3 regions of the Allobosea rubneri genome follow, and region 1 is predicted to be linked to each of the others. Evidence: predicted binding sites of a transcription regulator. Region 1 holds the regulator's gene; each other region holds the start of a gene.

Region 1 (3,934 bases):
AAATCGATGAGCGAAGCTGGAGCCTGGACCGACGAACGCGTCGAACTGCTCAAGAAGCTCTGGAATGACGGGCTGAGCGCCAGCCAGATCGCCGGCGAACTCGGCAACGTCACCCGCAATGCTGTCATCGGCAAGGTCCACCGTCTCGGCCTTTCGGGCCGCGCCAAGAATCCCGGCTCGGCCGCGCCGCGCCCGCGCAAGCCCGCCACCCGTCCGCCGGCGCATCCGATGGCCAGCCCGGCTGCGGGCGGTGGCGGCATGACCCGCGGCAACACCGCGCTCGCCCCGCAATTCGTCCCGGAGATCGAGGCGGAGCCGGAAGCCGAGCACGTCCCGGCGCCCGCCGAGGAGGTGGTGATCCCGTTCTCCGAGCGCGTCACCATCATGGACCTGCGCGAGTATATGTGCCGCTGGCCGATGGGCGACCCGACCTCGCCTGAGTTCCGCTTCTGCGGCGGCCGCTCGCTGACCGGCATGCCCTATTGCGGCTATCACGCCCGCATCGCCTACCAGCCGGCAACGGATCGGCGCCGCGACCGCAAGGTGCGCGCCTGATCCGGCAGGAACCGATCGAGCCATCAAAGCCGGCCTTCGGGCCGGCTTTTCTATTGGTGGGAGAGACGCCGATGCGCACCGACGAAACCGCGGGCCCTGTCGAATATGCCTGCGCCCTGCCGATCCGGGGCGGACGCGTACTGCTCGGGCTGAGGGCATCGCATCGCCGGAACCGGCCATCCTGCTGGGACACGATCGGCGGGCATGTCGAGCCCGGCGAAACGGCCGATCAGGCCCTGATCCGCGAATTGCAGGAGGAGATCGGCATCACGCCGACCACATTCGCGCACTTCACCACGATCGAGACGACGGAGAGCGACGGCGTCTCGCCGGCCCTGTGGCATCTGTTCAGCGTCACAGGCTGGGATGGCGGCGATCCGGCTATCGCCAATGACGAGCATAGCGAGATCCGCTGGTTCGCCTTCGCCGATGCCCGCGCTCTGTCGCCGCTGGCCTCTGAAGCCTACCGCCCGGTCTTTGCCCGGCTGGCCGAAGCGCCATGACCGGTTTCGCGATCTATCTCGGCGCCGCCTTGGCCGAAATCGCCGGCTGCTTCTCGTTCTGGGCCTGGCTCAAGCTCGGCAAATCGGCCTGGTGGCTGTTGCCGGGGCTCCTCGCCCTGGCGCTCTTCGCCTGGCTCCTGACGCTGATCGACAGCGCCGCCGCCGGGCGCGCCTTTGCCGCCTATGGCGGGATCTACATCGTCGCGTCACTGGGTTGGATGTGGCTGGTCGAGAAGGTCCCGCCGGATCGCTTCGATCTGGCTGGGGCGGTGCTGTGTCTCGCGGGCGCGGCGGTGATTGTCGCCGCGCCGCGCTGAAGCCTCAGCCGCGGGCGAAGGTCTCGTCGAAGGCGTAGCCGGCACCGCGCACGGTGCGCAGCGGGTCCTTGGCGTCGTCGGGGGTGATCGCCTTGCGCAGGCGCCCGACATGCACGTCGACGGTGCGCTCGTCGATATAGACGTCGCGCCCCCAGACGGCGTCGAGCAGCTGGGCCCGCGAATAGACCCGGCCCGGGGCCTGCATCAGGAATTCGAGCAGGCGGAACTCGGTCGGGCCGAGATGCAGCTCGGCGCCGCCGCGGCGCACCCGCCGCGTCGTCCGATCGAGCTCGAGATCGCCGGCGGTCAGCATGCCGACGACATGGCCGGGCTTGACCCGGCGCAGCAGCGCCTGGATGCGGGCGATCAGCTCCGGCAGCGAGAACGGCTTGACGACATAATCGTCGGCGCCGGTGGCGAGGCCGCGCACCCGCTCGGTCTCCTCGCCGCGCGCCGTCAGCATGATGATCGGCACGCGCTCGGTGTCGCGGCGGGCGCGCAGGCGCCGGCAGAGCTCGATGCCGGAAAGGCCGGGCAACATCCAGTCGAGCAGGACGAGATCGGGCGTATGATCGCGCAGATGCAGCTCGGCGTCGTCGCCGCGCGCGACGCTGTCGACCTCGAAGCCCTCGGCTTCGAGATTATAGCGGAGCAGCAGGGTCAGCGGCTCTTCGTCCTCAACGATCAGGATGCGTGCAGGCATGTCCGGCCTCCGCTCAGGCGCCCGTCCGCTCAGCCATTGGCTGCGGGCAGGTCGACCAGGATGTTGGTGGTGTCGAGCTTGGGACGGCTCTCCTCCACCGACTGGCCGGTGATCAGGTAATGGATCGTCTCGGCGATGTTGGTGGTGTGGTCGCCGATGCGCTCGACGTTCTTGGCGCAGAACAGGAGATGCGTGCAGAAGGTGATGTTGCGCGGATCTTCCATCATATAGGTCAGGAGCTCGCGGAAGAGCGAGGTGTAGAGCGCGTCGATCTCGTCGTCGCGGCGCCAGACCTCCATCGCCTTCTGCTCGTTGCTGGCGGCATAGGCGTCGAGCACGTCCTTGAGCTGAGCCTGCACCAGGCGGCTCATATGCTCGAGCCCGACCACGGCGCGGTGCGGCGGCGAGAACTGGCCGGAGATCGCGACGGCGCGCTTGGCGATGTTCTTGGCGAGATCGCCGACGCGCTCGATGTCGGCGGCGATGCGGATCGCCGAGATCAGCTCGCGCAGATCGTTGGCGAGCGGCTGACGGCGGGCGATGGTCAGCACCGCCTTTTCCTCGACATCGCGCTGGAGGTTGTCGAGCCGCTGGTCGGCCGTGATCACCTTCTGCGCCAGCGCGGTGTCGCGGCGCACCAGCGCCACGGTGGAATCGCCGAGCATGCGCTCGGACATGCCGCCCATCTCGGCCAGGCTGCGGCGCAGCCCTTCGAGGTCGGCATCATAGGAACGGACGATATGATCGGACATCGGGGCGGATCCTGTGGCGGGAGCGAGCGGACTTGCGGGCGTCAGCCAAAGCGGCCGGTGACGTAGTCCTGCGTCTGCTTCTTGTTGGGGTTCATGAAGATGGTGTTGGTCGCGTCGAACTCGACGACCTCGCCGAGATACATGAAGGCGGTGTACTGCGAGACGCGCGCCGCCTGCTGCATGTTGTGGGTGACGATGACGATGGTGAAGTCGCTCTTCAGCTGCTCCAGCAGATCCTCGATCTTACCGGTCGAGATCGGATCGAGCGCCGAGGTCGGTTCGTCGAACAGGATGACCTCGGGCTTCTGGGCGATGGTGCGGGCGATGCAGAGGCGCTGCTGCTGGCCGCCGGAGAGGCCCATGCCGGAGCTCTTCAGCTTGTCCTTGACCTCGTCCCAGAGAGCGGAGCGGCGCAGCGCACCCTCGACGCGGTCGTCGAGCTCCGACTTCGGCGGCTTCTCGTAGAGGCGGATGCCGAAGGCGACATTGTCGTAGATCGACATCGGGAAGGGCGTCGGCTTCTGGAAGACCATGCCGATGCGCGAGCGCAGCTCGTTGACGTCGACATCGTTGGAGATGACGTTGCGGCCGTCGAGCAGCACCTCGCCGGTGGCGCGCTGCTCCGGATAGAGCGAGTAGATCCGGTTGAAGATGCGCAGCAGGGTCGACTTGCCGCAGCCGGAGGGGCCGATCAGCGCGGTGACGTGGCGGTCACGGAAGCTGAGATTGACGTTCTTCAGCGCCTTGTGCTCGCCATAGTAGAAATCGAGGTTCTTCACCGCGATCCGGATCGGCGCCTGGGCGTCGAGGACCTGCGGGCTGAGTTCCAGGGTCGAGAGCATCGACATGTTCCTTCCGATCGGACGTGGTGCTCACTTGCCGCCGCGCACGATGCGCCGGGCGATAAGCGAGAGCAAAAGGATCGAGACGGTGATGATCAGCGAACCGGCCCAGGCGAGCTGCTGCCAGTTCTCGTAAGGAGCCGAGGCGAACTGATAGATCGTCACGGGCAGGTTGGAGACGCCGCCGACCAGCGTCGGCGAGAACCAGAAATTGTTGTTCAGCGCGGTGAAGAGCAGCGGCGCGGTCTCGCCGGCAATGCGG
Region 2 (3,934 bases), on a different contig from region 1:
CGACATTTCCTCGATCGCCTCGGCGATCAGCTTGGCGATGAAGCCGAGCGTCGCGACGATGAGGGCGAGGATGCCGGCGAGGGCGCCGAAGCCGACAGCCTTGACGAACAGGATCGCGACGATGACCGGGTGGAAGGTCCGGCAGAGGGCGATCAGGCCGCGCGCCGCCACGGTGACCGGCAGCGGCATCAGGTTGCGGGCGGCGAACAGGCCGAGCGGCAAGGCGAGCAGCACGCCCGCGCCGGTCGCGATGATCGCGATCTGCAGCGATTCCAGCATGCCGTCGAGCAGGAGCTGCATCTTGTCGGCGGCGGTATTGGGCGGGAACATCCGCCCGAGGAAGCGCGCGCCGTTGTCGAGGCCCTGAACGAAACGCTCCCAGCGGATGTCGAGGATCTGCGCGGCATAGGCGACATAGGCCAGGAAGAGCACCGCGGCGATGCGCAGCGGCCAGTTCGGCGGGAAGGCACGGCTGCGCAGGCTGCCGGTGGCGGGAAGCGCGCTCATTCCATCCAGCCTTCGCCGCCATAGATATCGGCGAGATGGGAATCCTGCAGGCCGGCAGGCGGGCCGTCATAGACGATCAGGCCCTTGGACATGCCGATGATGCGGCGTGCGTAGCGCTTGGCCAGCGCGACATTGTGGATGTTGACGAGGACCGGGATGCCGCGGTCGCGGCCGACCTCGGCGAGCAGCTCCATGATCTCGACCGAGGTCTTGGGGTCGAGCGAGGAGGTCGGCTCGTCGGCCAGGACGAGATCCGGCTCCTGCATGACGGCGCGGGCGATGCCGACGCGCTGGCGCTGTCCGCCGGAGAGCTGGTCGGCCCGGCGGGTCGCGAAATCGCCGAGGCCGACGGATTCGAGCAGGGCGAAGGCGCGGGCGATGTCGGCTTCCGGGAAGCGCCGGGTCCAGCTGCGCCAGACCGGGACATAGCCGAGCCGGCCGCAGAGCACGTTCTCGATCACGGTCAGCCGCTCGACGAGATTGTACTCCTGGAAGACCATGCCGAGGCGGCGCCGCGCCTGGCGCAGCGCATCCCCCTCGAGCTTCGCCAGATCGACGCCGTCGAGCATGATCGAGCCGGAGGTCGGATCGACCAGCCGGTTGATGCAGCGGATCAGCGTCGACTTGCCGGTGCCGGACGGGCCGATGATGGCGACCGTGCCGGGCTCGTCGATGGTCAGGGAGATATCGCGCAGGACGGGCTGGCCGGCCCGGTATTCCTTGACGAGATTGCGGATGATCAGCGTCCGGCAAGTGCCGGACGCTTCGTTTGGCAGGGCGCTCATGAGATGCGGCTGCTTTCCGATCAGGGAGCCTTGGCCGGCGCGGGCTGCGCCTTCTTCTTGGCGGCGGCATCGGCCTCGCGCTTCGACTCGGCGTCGTAGGCCGCCTTGTTGTAGGGCGTGCCCGATTTCTCGGCGACGTCGCGCACGATCGCCCAGTCCTTCTGGTAGGTGATCGGCAGGAAGCGGTCGTCGCCGTTGAACTCCTTGGTCATTTCCGGCGTGAAGCGGAAGGAGAAGAAGCAGTCGGTGAGCTTCTTGGCGAGCTCGGGCTTCAGATCGTGGGCATAGGCGAAGGACGAGGTCGGGAAGACGGCGCTACGATAGATCTCGCGCGTGTCGTCCTTCTTGATCGTGCCACGCACGATCATGCGCTCATAGACGTCGCCGGCGACGGCGCCCATGTCGTAATCGCCCGAGACGACGCCGAGGATCGACTTGTCATGGCCGCCGGACATCAGCGGCTTGTAGTCCTTCTCGGCTTCCAGCCCATGCTCGGGGAAGAGCACGCGCGGCGCGAGATTGCCCGAGTTCGACGAGGGCGAGGTGTGGGCGACCTTCTTGCCCTTGAGGTCGGCGAGCTTCTGGTAGGGGCTGTCTTTCTTGACGACGGCGACGAGGTTGTAGCCGCGCACGCCCTCCGCGGAGCCCTTGGCGGCGAAGGGGATCGCGCCGGCGAGGTTGACGGCGAAGCCGGTCGGGCCGGTCGAGAAGCCGGCGAAATGCAGGCGGCCCGAACGCATGGCCTCGATCTCGGCCGAGTTGGACTGGACCGGGTAATAGACGATGCGCTTGCCGGTGCAGGTCGCGAGATGGTCGGTCAGCGGCTTGAAGATGTTGGCGTAGACGGCGGGGTCCTCGACCGGGGTGTAGGCCCAGACCAGCGCGGAGGGATCCTTCAGCTTGGAGGCATCGGTCGGGACGTCGGCGACGAGATCGTTGTTCGCATCGCAGTAATTGGTGTCGAGCTGGCCGCGGTTGGTGCAGCTGTCCTGCGCCTGGGCAGGGATCGCGGTCGACGCCATGAAGGCGAAGGCGAGCGGGGCGGCCGCGGCGAGGCGGACAAATTTCAGATCGAACAAGGCGTCTTCTCCCGTTGGACAGGCTCCTCGCGGAGCCGTGCTGATAACATGTGACACAAAATCGTCATAATCCAGCCGTGGCCGGTAGCTCAGGCGGCCAGCCACATCAAGGCGTGCCGGGGCAGCGTCAGCGTCGCATCCGTGCCGATCTCGTGGAGATCGCTGCCCGACTGAAAGGGCAGATCGACCGAGACCTCCGAATTGCCGATGCGGGCGCCGTAGCGGACGCTCGCGCCGAGGAACTCGCGATGCACGACACGGCAGGGCAGGGCAATCAGGCCGGGTGCGGCGGCGCCGGCCGCGACGAGGCCGGCATGCTGCGGCCGGAAGACCAGGCGGGCGCCTTCGGGCACCGTGCGGTCGGCCGGAACCGGGACGGAGAAACCGCCCTCGATCTCGAAGACGCGGGTCTCGCCGGAGCCGGTAACCTTGCCTTCGAGGATGTTCGCCGTCCCCAGGAAATTCGCGACGAAGAGGTTGGCGGGCCGCTCATAGAGCGCCATCGGCGTGCCGACCTGCTGGACCACGCCATCGCTCATCACGGCGATGCGGTCGCAGATCGTGTTTGCCTCCTCCTGGTCGTGGGTGACGAAGATCGTCGTCAGGCCGAGGCGCTGCTGCAGGTCGCGCAGCTCGCGGCGGACCTGGACGCGCATCTTGGCGTCGAGATTGGAGAGCGGCTCGTCGAGCAGCAGCACCTTGGGCTCGACCGCAACGGTTCGTGCCACGGCGACGCGCTGCTGCTGGCCGCCCGAGAGCTGCGAGGGCCGCCGGTCGGCGAGATGGGCGAGGCCGACGAGGCCGAGTGCGGCCTCGACGCGGCGCTCGACCTCGGCGCGCTTCACACCGCGCTCTTCCAGCCCGAAGGCGACGTTCCGGCGCACCGTCATATGCGGCCAGAGCGCATAGGACTGGAAGACCATGCCGACATCGCGCTTCCAGGGCGGCAGGTCGGTGATCTCCTTGCCGCCGATGCGGACATGGCCGGTATCGGCCTGGTTGAAGCCGGCGATCAGCCGCAGCAGCGTGGTCTTGCCGCAGCCGGACGGGCCGAGGAAGGCGAAGAACTCGCCCGGCCGGATCGCCAGATTGACGTCCTTCAGCACATGGTTGGTGCCGTAGGACAGGTTGACGCCTTCGATGTCGACGGAGACAGCCGGCGTGGTCAGGGAGACGTTTGCGTTCATGGTCAGTGGCCCATTCCCTTGGCCTTCTGGCTGCGTTCGATGATGAGATGCGAGAGGAAGGTGCAGGCGGCGACGAGGATGACCGCGACGACGCCGAGCGCGGCGCCGGGCCCCCGGCCGGCGGCCGACTGCATGAAGACGTAGAGCCCGTAGGCGAGCGGCGCGTCGGAGTTCGACTGGACCAGCATCAGCGTTGCCGAGAGCTCGACCGCCGCCGTCGAGAAGGAGGTGACGAAGCCGGCGAGGATGCCGCCGGCCATCAGCGGGACGACGATGCGGCGCACCGTGTGCGCCTTGGTGGCGCCGAGGTTTTCCGCCGCTTCCTCTAGCGAGACCGAGATCTGCTGGAGCGCCGCATAGCAGGCGCGCAGCGCAT
Region 3 (3,934 bases), on a different contig from region 1:
TTCGTGCGCGAGACGCTGGAGTGCCGCACCGTCGCCCTCGCCGCCCAGCGCATCGACGCGGAAGGCAAGGCGAGCCTCGCAAAACTGATCCGCCAGCAGGAGCAGGCGCTGGCGGCGGGAGACCGCGCCGGCTTCTTCCGCAGCGACGAGGCCTTCCATGCCGAGCTGTCGCGCCTCTCCGGCCATCCTTCCGTCTGGGGATTGATCGAGGGCGTCAAGGCCCAGCTCGACAGAGTGCGCTGCCTGTCTCTCGAGACCGGCGGATGGTCCGACATGATCCTCTCCGAGCATCGTGAGATCGCGGCCGCGGTCAGTGCCGGCGACGAAGCCGCTGCCGAGAAGACGATGCGGGCGCATCTGCGCACCGTGTTCGACGCGATCGAGACCATCGCCCGCAACCAGGTCGACGCCTTCGCCGCCACCGGCGGCCTGAACAAGCCCGCCTGAGCATCGGCAAAGCCAAGCCTGCAACAAGACGAAGCCTGCAAGAGGACACCCGACAATGGAACAGACCTGGCGCTGGTTCGGCCCGGACGATGTGGTGACGCTGGCCCAGGCGCGGCAGGCAGGTGCGCGCGGCATCGTCAACGCCCTGCACCAGATCCCCTACGGCGTGGTCTGGAGCGTCGAGGAGATCGAGAAGCGCAAGGCGATCATCGAGGCCGACAAGAGCCTCGGCCTGCGCTGGGCGGTCGTCGAGAGCCTGCCAATCCATGAAAGCGTCAAGATCGGCGAAGGCGATCTCGAGCCGGTCTTCGTCAACTACCGCCAGTCGATGCGCAACCTCGCCGCCTGCGGCATCGAAGTGATCTGCTACAATTTCATGCCAGTGCTGGACTGGACCCGGACCGAGCTCGCCGAGCCCCTGCCCGGCGGCGGAACGGCGTTGCGCTTCAACCTGCACGAATATGTCGTCGTCGACCATTTCATGCTGCGGCGTCCGGGCGCCGACCAGGGCCATCCGGCCGAGGTGATGAACAAGGCCAAGGCCTGGTTCGAGCGCTCCTCGGAAGCCGACCGGACCCGCCTGCTCGCCAACATCATGGCCGGGCTGCCCGGCGCCTATGATCGCTATGACGTGCCGGGACTGAAGCGCATGCTGGAGCGCTATCGCGGCATGAGCCATGAGCGCCTGCGCGCCAATCTCAAGCGCTTCCTCGAGGCGGTGATCCCGACGGCGGAGGAAGTCGGCATCCGGATGTGCATCCATCCGGACGACCCGCCGCGCCCGCTCTTCGGCCTGCCGCGGATCTGCTCGGACGAGGACGACATCGCCTTCATCCTCGGTGCGGTGGACTCGCCCTCGAACGGGCTCACCCTGTGCTCCGGCTCGCTCGGCGCCAATCCGAAGAACGATGTGCCGGGAATCGCCCGCCGCTTCGCCGACAGGATCTGGTTCGCGCATCTGCGCAATGTCGCCAAGGACCCGGACGGTTCGTTCATGGAAGCCGAGCATCTCGGCGGCGACACCGACATGGTGGCGCTGGTCGACGCGCTGATGAACGAGCAGACCCGCCGCAAGGCCGCAGGCTGGAAGCACTGGCGCATCCCGATGCGGCCCGACCACGGCCACGAGCTGCTCGACGACGCGGGCAAGGGCTCGTTTCCGGGCTATCCGGCGGTCGGGCGGCTGCGTGGCCTGGCGGAATTGCGCGGCGTGATGACGGCGCTTTCGAGCGTGAAGGGCTACGCCGCCTGACGGCCGACGATCTGCGGCCGGCGACGCCCATGCTCAGGCGAGGATGCGCTGATCAGCCAGATGGACCAGCCGCCCGCCGGCGATGGTCGCGACAATGCGGGGCTGCGGTTCGGGCGCGATCAGCACGAGATCGGCCCGCTTGCCGGGCGCGATGACACCCCGGTCCGTGAGACCGAGCGCCTCGGCCGGCCCCTGCGAGACCAGCTTCCAGGCAGCTTCGAAGCTCGCCGCCCCACGCTCGGCGAGGAGGAAGGGCGCGAGCGGCAACGCGGGATAGTAGTAGTCCGAGGCGAGGATGGTGCAGAGGCCCTGGCGCACCATCTCCTCGGCGGCCGGGCAGCCGGTGTGCGAGCCGCCGCGCACGACATTGGGCGCGCCGAAGACGATCGGCTCGCCATGGGCAGCGGCTTCGCGCGTCGTCTCCTCGTCGATCGGGAATTCGGCCACTGCGACGCCGAGCCCGCGGTACCAGCGGCGCATCTGCGGGGTCATGTCGTCATGCGAGAAGGTTGGTACCCCGGCGCTACGAGCAGCTGCTGCCAGCCGCTCGATGGAGCCGGACACCTCGTCGCGGCGGCTATGGACGTTCTCGACCAGCAGCATGAAATCCTCATGCGAGAGGCCGGTGCGCTCGACCATCTTGCTAACCTTGTCCGGCCGGCTGCGCGATTTCAGCGTGCCCTCCATATGGTCGTTGAAGGCGAGAACCCCGACCCGGCCGGCGGCCAGCCAGGCGAGGATCTCCGCCTCGGCGTCGAGATTGTAGGTCTCGTGGCGCAAATGGAAGCGCGTATCGGCGCCGAGCTCAGGCCCGAGACGCTCGATCGCCTCGACCAGGCGCCGCGCATTCTCGGCGCCGCGCAGGCCCGGCTCCCAGGACCAGGTGACTCCATGGAAGGCGGTGGTGATGCCGCTGGCGAGCAGGGCCCTGTCGGCGTCGCGCAAGGCGAGCTCAATGTCGAAGGAAACGCCCGGGCGCGGCATGATGTGACGCTCGAAGGCATCGCCATGACAGTCGACGAGGCCGGGCAGCACGAGCAGGCCGGTGGCATCGAGGCGCAGGGCATTGTCCGGCAGCGGCGCATCGGCGACGGCGATCATGCCGTCGCGCACGGCGAGATCGGCCGTTTCGAAGGCCCCGGCCAGTACCCGGCCGCCTGAGATCTGTAGCGCCACCGCATCCGCTCCTTGTCACCGGCGCCCGGATCATTCGCGCCGCTTCGGGCGAAGGCGCATGCGACCGGCAGATGACAGCGGCATGACGGCACGGGCGTCATCCAGCCGTCGCGCGACCGTCACCCCAGCGTCGCATGGGCTGTTTAGCGCCGCCCTCGAACCCCGAGGGAGGACGCCCATGCTGAAGAAGCTGGCTTATGCATTCATCGCGGCCGCGGCCGCCTTCGTGTCTCCGGCCGCGCAGGCGCAGGAGACGATCCGTTTCGCCGTGACCGATGTCGACGGGCTGGAATCGCTGCAGCGCGAGTTCGGCCCGTTCAAAGCCGCCTTCGAGAAGCTTTCCGGGCTGAAGATGCAGTTCTTCGCGGTCTCCGGCCGCACCGCCGCGGTCGAGGCCATGGCGGCCGACCAGATCGATTTCGTGCTGACCGGCCCGGCCGAATACGTGGTCTTCAAGGCGCGCACCGGCGCGGTGCCCGTCGTCGGCTGGCAGCGTCCCGACTATTTCTCGCAGGTCGCCGTGCTCGCGAACGGCCCGATCAAGACGGTCGCCGATCTCAAGGGCAAGACCATCTCCTTCGGCGAGATCGGCTCGACCTCGCAGCATCTCGGCCCGGCCCAGGCGCTCGCCGATTTCGGCCTGAAGTACAATGTCGACTACAAGCCGATCTTCGTGAAGCGCAATGTCGCCGCCGAAGCGATGAAGCGCGGTGACATCGCCGCCATCGGCCTGAACCTCGGCCACCTCAACAGCATCCGCAAATCCGACCCGAAGACCGGCTTCGCGGTCGTCGCCCGCGGCCGCGACCTGCCGAACGACGTGATGATCGCCAGCCCGAAGGTGAAGCCGGAGGTGCTCGCCAAGGTTCGCAAGACCTTCCTCGACAATGGCCAGGAGCTGATGAAGGCCGTCGTCTCCGACACCGACGACAACAAGAAGTTCGCCGGCGGCATCTTCCTGCCGGAGATCAAGGACAGCGACTACGACTATGTCCGCTCGATCTACCAGACCATCGGCATCACCGAGTTCAACAAGTTCATCGAGTGATGCCGCAGAGC

What was found. Region 1 encodes PhoB, which activates phosphate uptake and scavenging genes when phosphate is short. Its sites were predicted from a motif close to TGTCATNNANCTGTCAT; they were not measured.
Region 2: phnD (phosphate/phosphite/phosphonate ABC transporter substrate-binding protein) is a predicted target of PhoB. The motif match lies at 2,423-2,439, and genes of this name have one in related genera.
Region 3: RKE40_RS17580 (alpha-D-ribose 1-methylphosphonate 5-triphosphate diphosphatase) is a predicted target of PhoB. The motif match lies at 2,947-2,963, and genes of this name have one in related genera.

What each region holds. Positions count from the first base shown of each region.
Region 1 is NZ_JAWDID010000068.1:16,157-20,090, reverse strand. Features, by position in the region: gene RKE40_RS26300 (GcrA family cell cycle regulator) at 7-555, shown strand; gene RKE40_RS26295 (NUDIX hydrolase) at 627-1,058, shown strand; gene RKE40_RS26290 (YnfA family protein) at 1,055-1,375, shown strand; gene phoB (phosphate regulon transcriptional regulator PhoB) at 1,380-2,078, opposite strand; gene phoU (phosphate signaling complex protein PhoU) at 2,108-2,830, opposite strand; gene pstB (phosphate ABC transporter ATP-binding protein PstB) at 2,872-3,678, opposite strand; gene pstA (phosphate ABC transporter permease PstA) at 3,703-3,934, opposite strand, start outside.
Region 2 is NZ_JAWDID010000003.1:222,710-226,643, reverse strand. Features, by position in the region: gene phnE (phosphonate ABC transporter, permease protein PhnE) at 1-507, opposite strand, end outside; gene phnC (phosphonate ABC transporter ATP-binding protein) at 504-1,292, opposite strand; gene phnD (phosphate/phosphite/phosphonate ABC transporter substrate-binding protein) at 1,313-2,314, opposite strand; gene RKE40_RS03890 (ABC transporter ATP-binding protein) at 2,461-3,558, opposite strand; gene RKE40_RS03885 (ABC transporter permease) at 3,561-3,934, opposite strand, start outside.
Region 3 is NZ_JAWDID010000027.1:48,412-52,345, forward strand. Features, by position in the region: gene RKE40_RS17570 (GntR family transcriptional regulator) at 1-447, shown strand, start outside; gene uxuA (mannonate dehydratase) at 503-1,699, shown strand; gene RKE40_RS17580 (alpha-D-ribose 1-methylphosphonate 5-triphosphate diphosphatase) at 1,733-2,875, opposite strand; gene RKE40_RS17585 (PhnD/SsuA/transferrin family substrate-binding protein) at 3,054-3,923, shown strand; gene RKE40_RS17590 (phosphonate ABC transporter ATP-binding protein) at 3,923-3,934, shown strand, end outside.